Linked DNA regions of Leucothrix mucor DSM 2157. The protein of the gene in region 1 interacts with the protein of each later gene in a pairwise test. Links are inferred from orthologs where the notes say so. Each region holds a gene or a part of one and is shown in the gene's direction. Other genes may lie near its edges.

What was found.
Region 2: the proteins of LEUMU_RS0118200 (region 1) and leuS interact in binary tests that used the Escherichia coli proteins (3 or more experiments, as listed by UniProt). The link is inferred for Leucothrix mucor DSM 2157 from one-to-one orthologs.

What each region holds. Positions count from the first base shown.
Region 1 is NZ_ATTE01000001.1:3,994,836-4,003,034, reverse strand. Bases 2,767-5,725 are described here. They hold LEUMU_RS0118200 (BRCT domain-containing protein), read left to right. Parts: upstream 2,767-3,298; coding sequence 3,299-5,152; downstream 5,153-5,725. Other genes in these bases: LEUMU_RS0118195 (EAL domain-containing protein), read left to right, coding at 5,337-5,725; LEUMU_RS0118205 (ankyrin repeat domain-containing protein), read right to left, coding at 2,767-2,921. Outside these bases: LEUMU_RS0118225 (phosphoribosyl-ATP diphosphatase), read left to right, coding at 1-186; tatA (twin-arginine translocase TatA/TatE family subunit), read left to right, coding at 204-461; Sec-independent protein translocase protein TatB, read left to right, coding at 485-835; twin-arginine translocase subunit TatC, read left to right, coding at 828-1,991; more of LEUMU_RS0118205, read right to left, coding at 1,992-2,766; more of LEUMU_RS0118195, read left to right, coding at 5,726-7,811; transcriptional regulator BetI, read right to left, coding at 7,870-8,199. UniProt on the Escherichia coli protein: DNA ligase that catalyzes the formation of phosphodiester linkages between 5'-phosphoryl and 3'-hydroxyl groups in double-stranded DNA using NAD as a coenzyme and as the energy source for the reaction.
Region 2 is NZ_ATTE01000001.1:2,326,408-2,332,180, reverse strand. Bases 2,621-5,773 are described here. They hold leuS (leucine--tRNA ligase), read left to right. Parts: upstream 2,621-2,977; coding sequence 2,978-5,569; downstream 5,570-5,773. Other genes in these bases: LEUMU_RS0110260 (LPS-assembly lipoprotein LptE), read left to right, coding at 5,601-5,773; LEUMU_RS0110270 (class 1 fructose-bisphosphatase), read right to left, coding at 2,621-2,789. In the rest of the region: excinuclease ABC subunit UvrC, read left to right, coding at 1-1,114; pgsA (CDP-diacylglycerol--glycerol-3-phosphate 3-phosphatidyltransferase), read left to right, coding at 1,158-1,706; more of LEUMU_RS0110270, read right to left, coding at 1,773-2,620.

The sequences.
Region 1 (8,199 bases):
GAAGTGGTAATGGCGGCCAAAGATGGCGAGCCGGATAAGATTGTTTATGAAGTGGCAGACCTATGGTTTCATACTATGGTGTTACTGGCACAACAGAATTTACACCCGGATGCGGTATTGGATGAACTCCAGCGTCGTTTCGGCACTTCCGGACTGGTGGAAAAAGCCAGCCGAACACAAAATTAATTCTTAGGAGAGAAGTAATGTTATTAGCAATAGGTATGCCGGGTGTTGGCTCGCTAGTTTTAATTCTAGTGATTGTATTGGTTCTGTTTGGTACTAAGCGTCTGCGCGATGCGGGTGGCGACTTAGGTGGTGCAATCAAGAACTTCAAGAAATCATTGAATGATGCCAAGAACGGCACTGAAGAAGCCGACGAGAAGCCGGTTGAAAAAGTCACTCAGGATAACTCTAAAGTGATTGATGCTGAAGTTAAAGTAAAAGACCAAGACAAAGTCTAAACCCTACATAGACAGGTATTGCCATGTTTGATGCAGGTTTTCTGGAAGTTCTGGTTATCGGCGTAATCGCTTTATTGGTTGTCGGACCAGAACGACTGCCGGGCGTTGCCAGCAAGATTGGTAGCTTGATTGGTAAAGCACGTCGCTTTGTGGATACCACAAAAGCGGATATTGAGCGGGAGATAAATGCCAGCGAAATGCGTGAGTTACTGCAAAGCCAGAAGAAAGAAATCGATGAGCTGCGCTCCTTCATGGACGATACCAAGCATGACATTCATACTCAGGCCAGCGAAGTGCAAAGCGACATTAAAGCTGGCCTTGAGAATGTAACGAACACCAACTCTCAACCTGCCAGCCCTAAACACAATGACTAATGCCACTGCGCCTGAAGAAGAATCCAAACTCGGTAGTTTTGTAACGCATTTGGTCGAGTTACGCGACCGCCTGCTGCGCATGGTAATTGCCGTGGGGGTCGTGTTTTTGGTATTGGCACCGTTTGCCAAAGACATCTATGCCATCTTTGCCAAGCCGCTGACAGACACCTTACCTGACGGCGTCAACATGCTTATTATCGGAGTTGCAGCGCCATTGCTGGTTCCTTATAAGCTGACTTTGATGGTGGCATTCTTAATTGCCCTGCCTTACGTGTTTTATCAAATTTGGCAGTTTGTAGCGCCAGGTTTGTACAAACATGAAAAGCGCTTAGTCTTCCCACTGCTTAGCTCCAGCGTAGGCCTATTCTACCTAGGCGTGGCGTTTGCTTATTTCGTATTGTTACCGATGATGTTCATTGTATTGCCAATGTTCACACCGGAAAACACTACCTACAGCCCAGACATTGGCTCCTACTTTGACTTTGTGATGATGATGTTTATCGCATTTGGGTTTAGTTTTGAAATGCCTATTGCCACGATTTTGCTGATCAGCACAGGCACTACCACTGCAGAGAGCCTTGCTAAGAAGCGTCCTTATGTGATCGTGGGTGCGTTTGTGGTCGGTATGATTTTAACGCCGCCAGACGTGATTTCGCAGATTCTATTAGCCGTGCCGATGTGGCTACTGTTTGAAGCAGGACTATTCCTGAGTCAGTTCTTTAACCAACGGGTTAAGGAAGCAGGTACCGCCATTGAAGAGCGCAAGCAAGCTGAGCGTGAAGCCTCAGATGCGGCGGCTGATGACTCAAGCTCCAGCAATAGTACTGTCGCAGCAATCGGTGGCGCTGTTGCTGCAACCGCCGTTGCCGATCAGGCGAATGCATTGTGGTCAGACTCTGATAACACTGAAGATCAATCAGATAGCGATTCGGAAGAAGATGACACCAGCTATATTGATGCTGAGAATGCAAAAGCTTATCAGGACTTTGAAGACTATCATCCGCTAAGTGAAGATGAGCTAGATGCAGAGTTAGATGCCATCGACGAAGATGAGCGTACTAAGTCGGAAGAACGTACTGATGCAAAGGCTGATCAGCCTAGCGATTCAGAGAATCCAACGACTGATAGCAACGATAAGAGCTCAGATAACGACTGATTAGTTTCGTCTGCACTCAAATAGAGTGAGCGCCCGGTTATCCATCAACAGGTTAACCATGCGCTCACTGCCTGCCTTCTTAAAGGCAATATCCAACGCCGTTTCACTCTCACACGTTTTATGCCCCGCACCTAAGTTAGGCTTTGCGCCGCGTTGCAATAACGCGCGCACCATTGGAAAATGATCCAACTTGACCGCCAACTGCAGTGCAGGTTTGTGCAGGAATAAGTTAGGGTCAGCCCCAAATTTCAGCAGCAACAACACCGAACGGATGTCTCCATTAGTCGCCGCCATGACGATCGGATATTCTTGGTTGGCCGCCGCATTGCGTGCATTGGGGTTAGCACCTTGCTGTAACAAAGACTCCAAAAACGCGTAATTTACCGGCAAACGACTTAACACCAAGCTCACTAAACTGGTTTCACCTTTGGCTAACGCTTCCGGCTTAGCGCCTTGTCGCATTAGAAAACGCGCCATGTGAATGTCATTTTGCTTAACAGCAAGAAATAGCGGGGACGATGACAACTCAGGCTGAGCCGTCAAATGAACACCGGCATCAATTAAGCTCTGCGCTAGGCGAATATCTTTTCTGGAAACGGCCTGTAACAGTGCCATGCTGAGTTTGCGTTGGCGATTGCGGCCAACACCGGCGTAGTTAATCGCAGGGCAGCGCTGTAGGAATTGATCTCTCATTGATAAGCGTTGAGTGCGGTCTTTATCACTCATCACAGCACATTCAGCACGTAAGCTTGCTTCGGTCGATTGCCAGTGGGAACCACGATAGCCACACAGATTCAGTAAGTTACGCTCTTGTTGCTGCGCACTGCGCTGAACATAATCATCACACTCTACCGCCATGGCCTGCGCACTGCAGGCACCCAATAACAGCGTAAAGGCAACTCGGCGGCCATTGCCTTTCTGTAAAAACATATTGGGTACACTCCTGTCTTGGTTAAGTCAGTTTCGCCACTGCATCATAGTCAAATCGACCACTGATAGCTCATTCGTATTGTTTATTCATTCCACAGAAAATAAGCAATCACACAATTATTGAGATCAACGATAATTCCTTAGAGTTCACAACTCAAGGCTACAATGGAATAAAAAAGGCCAATTAGAACAAAAAACAAACTAAAAATACAGCCATATGCTTCTATTTCAATCATATTCTGGCTACCTGTGGTCGTGAGGAGCCTAGGTTTTCAGACACTAATTCGCCGCTATAACGCTCTGGCGGTTTGTGAAGAAATGCCTAAGTAGTTAGTGATAGAATCCACCTCACTAACTGATTAGCACCGGAGCAACACGTGAGCCAAGCCATTAAACCCGCCACTGAAATGACCACAGAAGAGCTGGTAAGCTTCCTCGAACAAGCCAATACTGCCTACCGAAACGGCGAAGCCATTATTACCGATGCCACGTATGACCTCGTATATCTGGCGGAATTGAAGCTACGTGATCCGGATCACCCTTACTTGAACGCGGTGGAGCCGGAAACGGATGTTGGTAGTACTAAAATTCGTCACTTAAAACCGATGCTATCAACCGATAAAGCCTACACACAGGAAGAAATAACAGCGTATGTCACTCGGGTGATTAAATTTGCCGAGAAGCTGGAAATTGCCGAATCTGACTTACGATTCCGCATTACGCCCAAGCTGGATGGCATGGCGGCTAATTATGAAAGTGGCATTCTGGCAACACGCGGTAATGGTCAGTTAGGCAATGATATTTCACGGAATTTGCAGCGCGGCCTGGTCACCGTTGGTGGTGAAAATACCGGCGTTGGTGAGATTGTTATTAGCGCGGCTTACTTTGCTGAAAATCTAAGTGATCAGTTCTCTCACCCACGTAATTTCGTTACCGGCTTAATTGGCGCGGATACGCTGAGTAAAGAAGCCGTAGAAGCGATGCAAGATGGCGTTGTGCGCTTTGTACCGTATTCCCAACTAGATGCTATTGAGTGTACTACTGAAGCACTACGCACCGAATCTGAAGCGCTGTGCTTGCAGGTCGAGTCGGCCTGTGAATATCCGGTGGATGGTAGCGTAATTGATGTGACCAACCCTGCTTTACGTGAAGCGATGGGGTCCACCAACCACCACCATAACTGGCAGATTGCTAAGAAATTAAAAGGTGAAACCGCCACTACCACCGTGAATAGTATCACTTGGCAAACGGGCCGTACCGGACGCATTACACCTGTCTTAAATGTACAAACCATCAACTTATCCGGTGCGGATATTTCCAATGTGACAGGGCATAACGCCGGTAATATTCGTAATTTGAATGTCGGTGTTGGCGCTGAAATTGAGATTGTACGAAGTGGCGAAGTGATTCCTAAGCTACTTGGCGTCATCAAAGAAGGCGCAGAAGCGGTCATTCCGGATACGTGCCCAGCGTGTAATGCGCCAGCCGAAATGGAGCGCGACTTTCTGGTGTGCAAGGGGGAGGAGTGTGTTGCGCAGATTGAGGCACGCTTGCTGCACTTCTTCTCAGTACTAGGCAATGTGGACTTATTTGGCCCACGCGCCATTGCGATTCTGGTTGAAAATGGTATTCGTGAATTGCCGGAAATCTACAAGCTGGAAGCGTCCGACTTTGAAGGCATGGGCTTTGGTGCAAAACAAGCGAGTAATTTGGTTGAACAACTAAGCCGCTCTCGCACTGAAGCGGTTGAGGATTGGCGTTTTTTAGCAGCATTCGGTATCAATCACCTTGGGCGCGGCGATTCACGCAAACTGTTACGGGCGCACAAGCTTGAAACCTTAAACACCCTAAGTGGTGATGACTTATTAGAGATTTCAGGCTTTGGTGATATTACCGCAGAGGCCATACCGCGCTCTCTGGCACTACGTTGGCCAGTGATCGAGGCAATGATCGCTTTAAACTTCAATCTGCTCTCAGATGAACCTGTTGCAACGGTGGACAGCCCAATCACTGGCAAACACATCGTATTTACCGGCTCCATGAGCATGCCTCGCGAAGAAATGCAGGAAAAAGCCCGTAAGCTCGGTGCTAATGTTCAAAGCAGTGTGAATAAGAAAACGGAAATTCTGGTGATTGGCGACAAAGTTGGCGCTAAAAAAATTGAAAAAGCCCAAGCACTCGGTACTCAGGTTGTTACAGAACTAGAGTATCAAGCTATGATCATGAAATAGGCCGAACTTTACCGAAAAAAGTGAATCCAAAACGTATGCATTAACAATACGTTCATACAGGCGTCAGCTCTGATACGATATATTTGTGTTCTTTGTGTGATCACGCCTGTCTCTTTCGGTAACTAAACACCTCATGTATCGTCTCCTTATCATTACATTGCTGATGCTATTTAGCACGCTCCCAGTGAGCGCGAAAAATGTATGGCAAACGGTCAATCTGGATAACATTGTTAGTACCAGTTTGCTCGACGACAGCGTGTTTTATTACGATAGTAGCGACACTGCGGGTATCGATACGGTTATGAGCCTCTCTGAAAAAAATTGGGGACGCTTTAACCGTGAACAATTTCAATTAGGCTTTGTGAACTCACCACTGTGGGTTCGTACCCGGCTGCAAACCGTCGGTAGTGACGCATCCGACGTTGCGCTCGTTCTGCATAAATCCATGGATCGCATTACTCTGTATGTGCAGGATGAAGGCGGACACCGGCAAACATTTGCGCTCGGCAAAGGCACAATGCCAACGGATTATCACATCGAGGCCGAAGCAAACCTTAGCCATGTCACACTATCGCTGAAGCCAAACACCAAATATTTACTGTGGCTGCGCATCAACAGTAAAAACCCGATTGTGGGCAGCTTTACAATCGACAACCCGATTAATGTAGAACATAACGCCACCCAGAAAAATCAGTGGGTGTTGTCGTATGTGTTATTGATCGTTTTGATTTCTTTTTATAACTTCGTTATTTATCTATCAACACGACATAAAGCGTTTGCACTGCACATAGGCTATCTGCTCTCCGTTTTAGTGTATCTAATCAATGATTATGGCTACTTAAGCTTATGGCTCGATCTCTATAATGTTGAGATCTTGCAAAAAATAACTGCCACCTCCCTGCTAACTGCCTACTTATCTCTGTTGTCCTTTATCAGAATAATGAACAATGTGGATGCGCATACCGCAACCGTCAGGCGCTTACATGCTTTGATGTACTGGAGTGGTTATCTGCTACTGGCGGGCGTTTTGTTTATTCCTTATGAATACCTGATACGCCTGATTTCTATCCAGATTTGTATGGGCGTGGTAATCGGGCTGGTTCGGTTATTTCATCCAACCATGCGCCATGCGAAAAAGCTGTCTAACAACGACCCCAAGCTAATGATTTTACGGGTTGTGTTAGTTGTGTTTGTGCCAGCTGTGGTACTGCATCTAATCGCCAGATTAGGGCTTATCCCACTTAACTGGTTTGCTGACTTTGTACTCTTTTTCTCGGTCATTCTGGAAGTCATGCTGATTTCAGGCATCCTATTTCTCAATATTCGCAAAAGCAACACCGAGTACCAGCGTGAGAAGTTCTCCCATCACGTCAGCCATTTACCGAATGAACGGGCGCTGGAAAGACACTTTTTAAATAACAAAGACACTGAGCATCAAACACTGATAAAGATTTGGGTATCCGGACTGGATAAGCTGGAAATCACCTTTGGTCCGACGCTATACGCCCGCTTTATTGAAGACATTGCTACCGAGATGCGTCAAGTACTGGCAGGCAATCCAAATCTGGTGAGTGCTGACAATAATAACGAATACAGCGTCCCCTTATTTCACATCGATAAGAATACCTTTTGCCTACTGTGTCAGGCGCTGGATTATGACAGCCGTCGTGGGTTAGTCGCACAACTTAACCAAGCCACTGAAAGTATTCGCCACATCAATCAAAACAGCATTGACCTGGAAGTAATGACCGGTGCTCATGAGTTCTGCCCTGTTAGCACTGACTATCAAACGGTGATGCTTAGAACCAATCAGGCATTGTCTTACAGCATCAAAAATAACAAGACGTTCAAGTACTACAACCCACAAATCGGCTTTGATGAACGCCAACGCATTACGCTGTTAAACGACTTTCAAAAGTCACTGGAAGATGATGAGTTCTTCCTATTATGGCAGCCACAATACAATGCGGTGAACAATAAGCTCTCTGGCGCTGAAGTACTGACTCGTTGGCAGCATCATGAATATGGCTTAATTGGTCCGGATATCTTTATTCCCTTATTAGAGCGTTCGACCCGCATTTGTAGCTTGTCGCATTGGGTAATTGGTCAGGTCTTTAAAGACCTGCCTGCATTGCAGGAAAAGCATCCGGGTATTGAAGTATCGATCAACCTGTCATCCAGAGATTTAAATGACAACTCGCTAATTGAATACATGGATAGCAAGGTAGCGCAGGCACCTGAACTAGTGCCTTTCATCACGCTTGAAATCACCGAATCTATGATGATTAACGACTACTCTAAAGCGCTTAAAAACATCAAAAAGCTGCAAGAGCGTGGCTTTGATATTTCGATTGATGACTTTGGATCGGGCTTTGCTTCGCTGGCGTATTTGCAAAAGCTGCCTGCTAATGAGCTGAAAATTGATAAGTCTTATACCGACTGCTACGCAGAGCCTAAAACAGCGGCGATTGTGGAAAGTATTATTGGCTTGGCACAACGGCTAGATATGCGCATTGTGGTTGAAGGGGTTGAGCATTGGCAACAAGCTGAACTGTTTAAAGACCTCGGCGCTGAGCGTTTACAAGGTTGGCTGCTAGACAAGCCTATGTCCATTCATTCTTTGCTGGGACGACCTCAGATTTATCAGTCAGAGGTTTAAACTCTCTAGCACTAATAACACTAAGAGAGCCTGTTATTCAAACTCACTTAGTGACCTGTTAAGACTCTAGCGCTCGGCTGGCCATCAGCTGACTTTGGTAAAACGACCACACCACCTTAAAAGCATGCTCTGAATCAATTCCATCCTCTGCAAACGCGCCTCGTAGCCATAATCCATCGATTAGAGCCGCCAATCCTTCGGCCATAAATACCGCCTGCTCAGGGCATAACAAGTGTTTCAAGGAATACAATAAATTACTGTATAAGCGCTTGGTGTTTAACTTTTGTAAACGCGCCAAAGCAGGGACGTGCATCGCCTGCGCCCAGAACGCCAACCAAGTACAAACGGTTGCAGGGTCGGTTTGTAGCGGCGAAAAGTTAATCTCTAT
Region 2 (5,773 bases), 1.7 Mb from region 1 along the record:
TCGCCTGATCTCCCAGCAGCAATACATTAGTGGCGGGCAGGGCGATGTGGATGTGATTGCTCTGCAACTAACCTCGAATGTTGCTTGTGTGCACGTGATGACGATTCGTGCTGGTAACAACTTAGGAAGCCGCAATTATTTCCCACAGCTACCTGCCGTCGATTTAAACGAAGCCAGTGTTTTAAGCAACTTTATCGGCCAGTACTATCTCAATCGCACGATACCTGCCAAACTGTTGATGAATCATGTGCCGGATGATGCAGAGTTAATGGCAGAAATGCTAAGCTCTAAAGCAGAGCGTAAAGTGGCTTTGACCAGTAAGCCGCGTGGTGATGGTGCCCGCTGGGTAGCGATGGCCGAACGAAATGCGCTCCATGCACTGCAGAATAAACTGATTTCCAAAGATAGCTTGGAAAAGCAGGTTGTTTCATTGCAGGAGGCCTTGGGTTTAGACTATATTCCGGCCCGTATGGAATGCTACGACATCAGTCATACACAAGGTGAGGCGACGGTTGCTTCGCAAGTGGTGTTTGGGGTTGAAGGGCCATTAAAAAGTGAGTACCGGCGTTATAACATTAACGGCATTACGCCTGGTGATGATTATGCGGCGATGTCTCAGGCCTTATCACGACGCTTTGCCAAAGTGCAAAACCAGGATGGCGAATCTAATTTGCCGGATATCCTGTTTATTGATGGCGGTAAGGGCCAGGTCAATGAAGCGATTAAAGTGCTTCAGGAGCTACAGATTTCAGGCATCGATATTATTGGTGTGACTAAAGGTGAGGGCCGGCGTGCGGAGCTGGATACGCTCACCATTGGCAAGCGACGTGTTGAACTTCCCCCGCACTCCAGTGCCTTACATCTGATTCAACAAATTCGCGATGAGGCGCATCGGTTTGCCATTACTGGGCACCGTCAGCGTCGTCAAAAAGCACGTACCAGTTCGCCGTTAGAGTCTATTGAAGGGCTCGGGCCAAAACGTCGGCAGGAGTTGCTCAAGCAGTTTGGTGGCCAGCGGGCCATTACCCGTGCCAGTGTCGAAGAGCTGTCAAAAGTAAACGGAATTAGCCGGGCTTTGGCAGAAAAAATTTATGATCGATTTAATGGCGACTAGTGGCCAATTTGTCGTTGACCCCTAAAATAGCGTTGGTACGAACATGGTTTTTAACATCCCGATCCTCCTCACCTATCTCCGAATACTCGCCATTCCCTTTATGGTGGCCTTGTTTTATCTCGATTTCCCACTCACCAGCGCTGTGGTCTTTGCATTAGCAGGTTTCACTGATTGGGCGGATGGATATTTAGCTCGCCGCTGGGGGCAGGAGTCTCGATTCGGCGCTTTCCTTGATCCAGTTGCGGATAAGTTAATGGTCGCCGTTGCCTTGATTTTGATTGTAGAAAGTCAGGCAAATATCTGGGTGACCTTAGCCGCTGCCATTATTATTAGTCGTGAACTGGTGATTTCAGCCTTACGCGAATGGATGGCAGAGGTTGGTCAGCGCAGTAAGGTGGCGGTGGCATTTACTGGAAAGCTGAAAACAGCCGCTCAGATTATGTCACTAACCTTTTTGCTATATGACAAGCCGATGCTGGGATTGCCACTGCATGAAATTGGTTTGTTCCTGTTGGCGATTGCGACGATTCTGACCCTATGGTCGATGGTGTTGTATCTCAAAGATGCATTCCGGCCTGATACAACAGAATAAGCTCATAAAAAATACCCGACTTGCTCGGGCATTTTCTTGTCAGTTATTTGGCATTTAAGCGGTTAATTAGCCCGCGTCGTGATAGGCCAAAATGGTTTCAACTTCTTGCTTGGAGCCCATAATCACGGCCACACGCTGATGTGGGTCGCCATTCGGCGCAACTTCCATAATCCGGCCATAACCGGTTGAAGCCAATCCACCAGCTTGCTCCATAATCATTGCCATTGGGTTTCCTTCGTACAGAAGGCGCAGCTTGCCGCCCGCGTCACGATTACGCTCATCAATCGGATACAGAAACACACCGCCACGGCATAAGATGCGGTGTACTTCACCCACCATGGCTGCCACCCAGCGCATATTGTAATTCTTAGCTAAGGGGCCTTCTTCGCCTGCTAAGCAGTCTGCAAAGTAGCGCTGAACTGCTGGCTCCCAATGGCGCTGGTTAGAGGCATTGATGGCAAACTCTTGAGTGGTTTCTGGGACTTTCATCTCAGGGTGAGTCAGGATGAATTCACCAATCGTGGTATCCAGTGTGAAGCCATTCACGCCATTGCCGGTGGTCAGTACAAACATGGTTGAAGGGCCGTACAGGCAATAACCTGCGGCAATTTGCTCAACGCCAGCGCGAGAGAAATCTTCAGCGGTTGGGTCTTGCTTGCCTTTGGGCGCTTTAAGTACTGAGAAAATAGCCCCAACGTCAATATTGATATCCATATTGGATGAGCCATCCAACGGGTCGAAGGTGACTAGGTAGCTACCGCGTACCTTTCCTTCTGGCAGCGTTAGGATTTCGTCCAGCTCTTCGGAAGCCATTCCGGCGCAGTGGCCATTGTTTTGCAGGGCATTAATAAACAGATCATTGGCGATCAGATCCATTTTCTTTTGTGCATCACCCATGGCATTTTCAGAGCCGGCAACACCTAATACGCCAGCTAATGCGCCTTTGTTGACTAAGGCGGCAATGCTTTTGCAGGCAATGCTGATATCGTTTAGTAGGCCGGTAAACTCTCCGGTTGCTTGTTCTCCGAGGCGACGTTTTTCTTCAATGATGAAAGTTGAAAGTGTGGTGCCGGATGTATACATGGAAAAGTCCTGTCAGCAAATGAAAGAGTACCTGCTATTTTAGACTAGTTGGTGGCTAAGGGGTATCAGTGGAGAGCAGGATCGTACCACAACCGCATAAATATCTGGCTATTCCGACATTCATCACTGGCAGATGGGATTAATCCTCGGTATCCTTCCTGCTTTACAGATTTATATCAGTATACCTTATGCAGGAACAATACAACCATTCTACCGTGGAAGCCGAAGTACAGGCTTTTTGGGACCAGCAAGACGCATTTGCGGTTACCGAAGATGAGAGCAAAGAGAAGTATTACTGCCTCTCCATGTTCCCATACCCTAGTGGCAAGCTCCACATGGGGCACGTGCGCAACTATACCATTGGCGATGTGATCAGCCGTTTTCAGCGGATGCAGGGCAAAAATGTGCTGCAGCCCATGGGCTGGGACTCTTTCGGTCTGCCGGCTGAAAATGCAGCGATCAAGAACAATGTGCCACCGGCTGCTTGGACGGATCAGAATATTGAAGACATGCGTGGCCAGCTTAAAAAGATGGGCTTTGCCTATGACTGGTCGCGTGAGTTAGCTACCTGCAAGCCGGATTACTATCGCTGGGAGCAATGGTTCTTCCTGCGTCTATTTGAGAAAGGCTTGGTATACCGCAAGAAAGCGACCGTCAACTGGGACCCGGTTGATAATACGGTACTGGCCAATGAGCAAGTAATTGATGGCCGCGGCTGGCGTTCTGGTGCTTTAGTCGAACAGCGTGAAATCGATCAGTGGTTCCTGAAGATCACCGCTTATGCTGATGAGTTGCTGACAGACGTGCAAAAGCTGGAAGAATGGCCGACGCAAGTTCGCACCATGCAGGAAAACTGGATTGGTCGTTCTGAAGGCGTTGAGCTGGAATTCGGTATCGAAGAATCTGAAGAAGTGTTGTCAGTCTTCACTACCCGCCCTGATACCTTGATGGGTGTGACTTATGTAGCCGTAGCTGCGCAGCATCCATTGGCTTTGGCCGCTGCTGAAAATAATCCGGCTCTGACTGAGTTTATCGATAGCTGTAAGAATGCCAAGACTGCGGAAGCCGACCTTGCCACCATGGAAAAGCGCGGCATGCCAACTGGCAAGTATGCGATTCATCCACTAACGGGTGAGACCGTTCCGGTCTGGGTTGCTAACTTCGTCTTGATGTCTTATGGCTCTGGCGCGGTAATGGCCGTTCCCGGACATGATGAGCGTGATTGGGAGTTTGCCCAAACTTATGGCTTGCCGATTAAGCAGGTTATTACAGCGGATCATGGCGATGTGGTTGATGTTTCAGAAGCTGCATTTACTGAAAAAGGGCGCTTGCTGAATTCTGGTGGCTTTGATGGCCTGACTTCAGAAGAAGCCTTTGATGCAATCGCAGAGTTGTTAAAGTCAGAAGGCAAAGGCCGCAAGACTATTAATTACCGTTTGCGCGACTGGGGTGTTTCCCGTCAGCGTTACTGGGGTTGCCCAATTCCAATCATCTATTGTGATGAGTGTGGTGCGGTGCCCGTACCTGATGATCAGCTGCCGGTTGAATTGCCAACAGAAGTGGTTTTTGATGAGTCCGGCAGTTCGCCGATTAAGCAAATGCCTGAGTTTTATGAGACGAGCTGCCCGAAATGTCAGGGCGCTGCCCGACGTGAAACGGATACTTTTGACACCTTCTTCGAGTCATCTTGGTATTACGCGCGCTTTACTGGCCCTGATAACGATCAGTCGATGCTGGATCAACGTGCCGATTACTGGTTGCCAGTGGATCAGTATATTGGTGGTATTGAGCACGCCGTATTGCACTTGTTGTATGCGCGCTTCTTCCACAAGCTGATGCGCGATGAAGGGCTGGTTGATAGCGATGAGCCATTCACCAAGCTGTTAACTCAAGGCATGGTGCTTTGCGATACTTATTACACTGAAAATGACAAGGGCGGCCAGAACTGGATTGCACCTAAAGATGTCAGTGTTGAGCGTGATAGCCGTGGTCAGATTGTGAAGTCTACGATCACTGCAACGGGTGAGGAAGTCACTTCGGCGGGCATGAGCAAAATGTCCAAGTCTAAAAACAATGGTGTTGACCCACAGCAATTGATTGAGACTTATGGTGCAGATACTTTGCGCGTATTCTCAATGTTTGCCGCACCACCTGATCAAAGTATGGAATGGTCTGACACTGGTGTGGAGGGTGCGAATCGCTTCCTGAAACGTGTATGGCGAATGGTTCAAGAGCATGTTTCATCCGGTCCTGCATTGGAATTAGATAAAGCCAGCCTGAGCGATGAGCTTAAAGCATTGCGCCAAAAGCTGTATCAGACACTGAATAAAGTGACTGATGATATGTCACGTCGTTACACTTTCAATACCGCAATTGCTGCGAATATGGAGTTGATTAACGAGATTGCCAAGTTTAAAGACAGTGATGCAGCAACCATCAGCGTGCGTCAGGAAGCGCTGGAAATTGCCGTACTGATGCTGGCACCGATTGCACCCCATATCTGTCAGGTCATGTGGGAAGCATTAGGCCATGACGATGCGCTGATTCAGCACAGCTGGCCTGAGGTTGATGAGCAAGCCTTGGTACAAAGCTCTGTGCAGTTGATGATTCAGGTCAACGGCAAACTGCGTGGCAAAATCGATGTGGATGTAGATGCTGACGATGAAACAGTCAAAGCATTGGCTCAGGCCAATGACAATGTGCAGCGTTTTATCGAAGACAAAGCCATTCGCAAAGTCATTGTGGTTAAAGGCCGCTTAGTCAATATTGTTGTTGGCTAAACCAAGCCGCAATTCAGGAGGCACCATGCACATGAAACACGTTTATAAGCTAGGTCTCTTGTTGGTGCTGAGTGTAATGCTCAGCGCCTGCGGCTTTAATTTGCGCGAAAGCCAACCGCTGCCTGAAGCCATGCAGCAGGTTGGTTTAAAAGGGGTTGATGTCGATCGTAATTTTGGCAGTGTGCTGAAAATTGCGTTTATTGA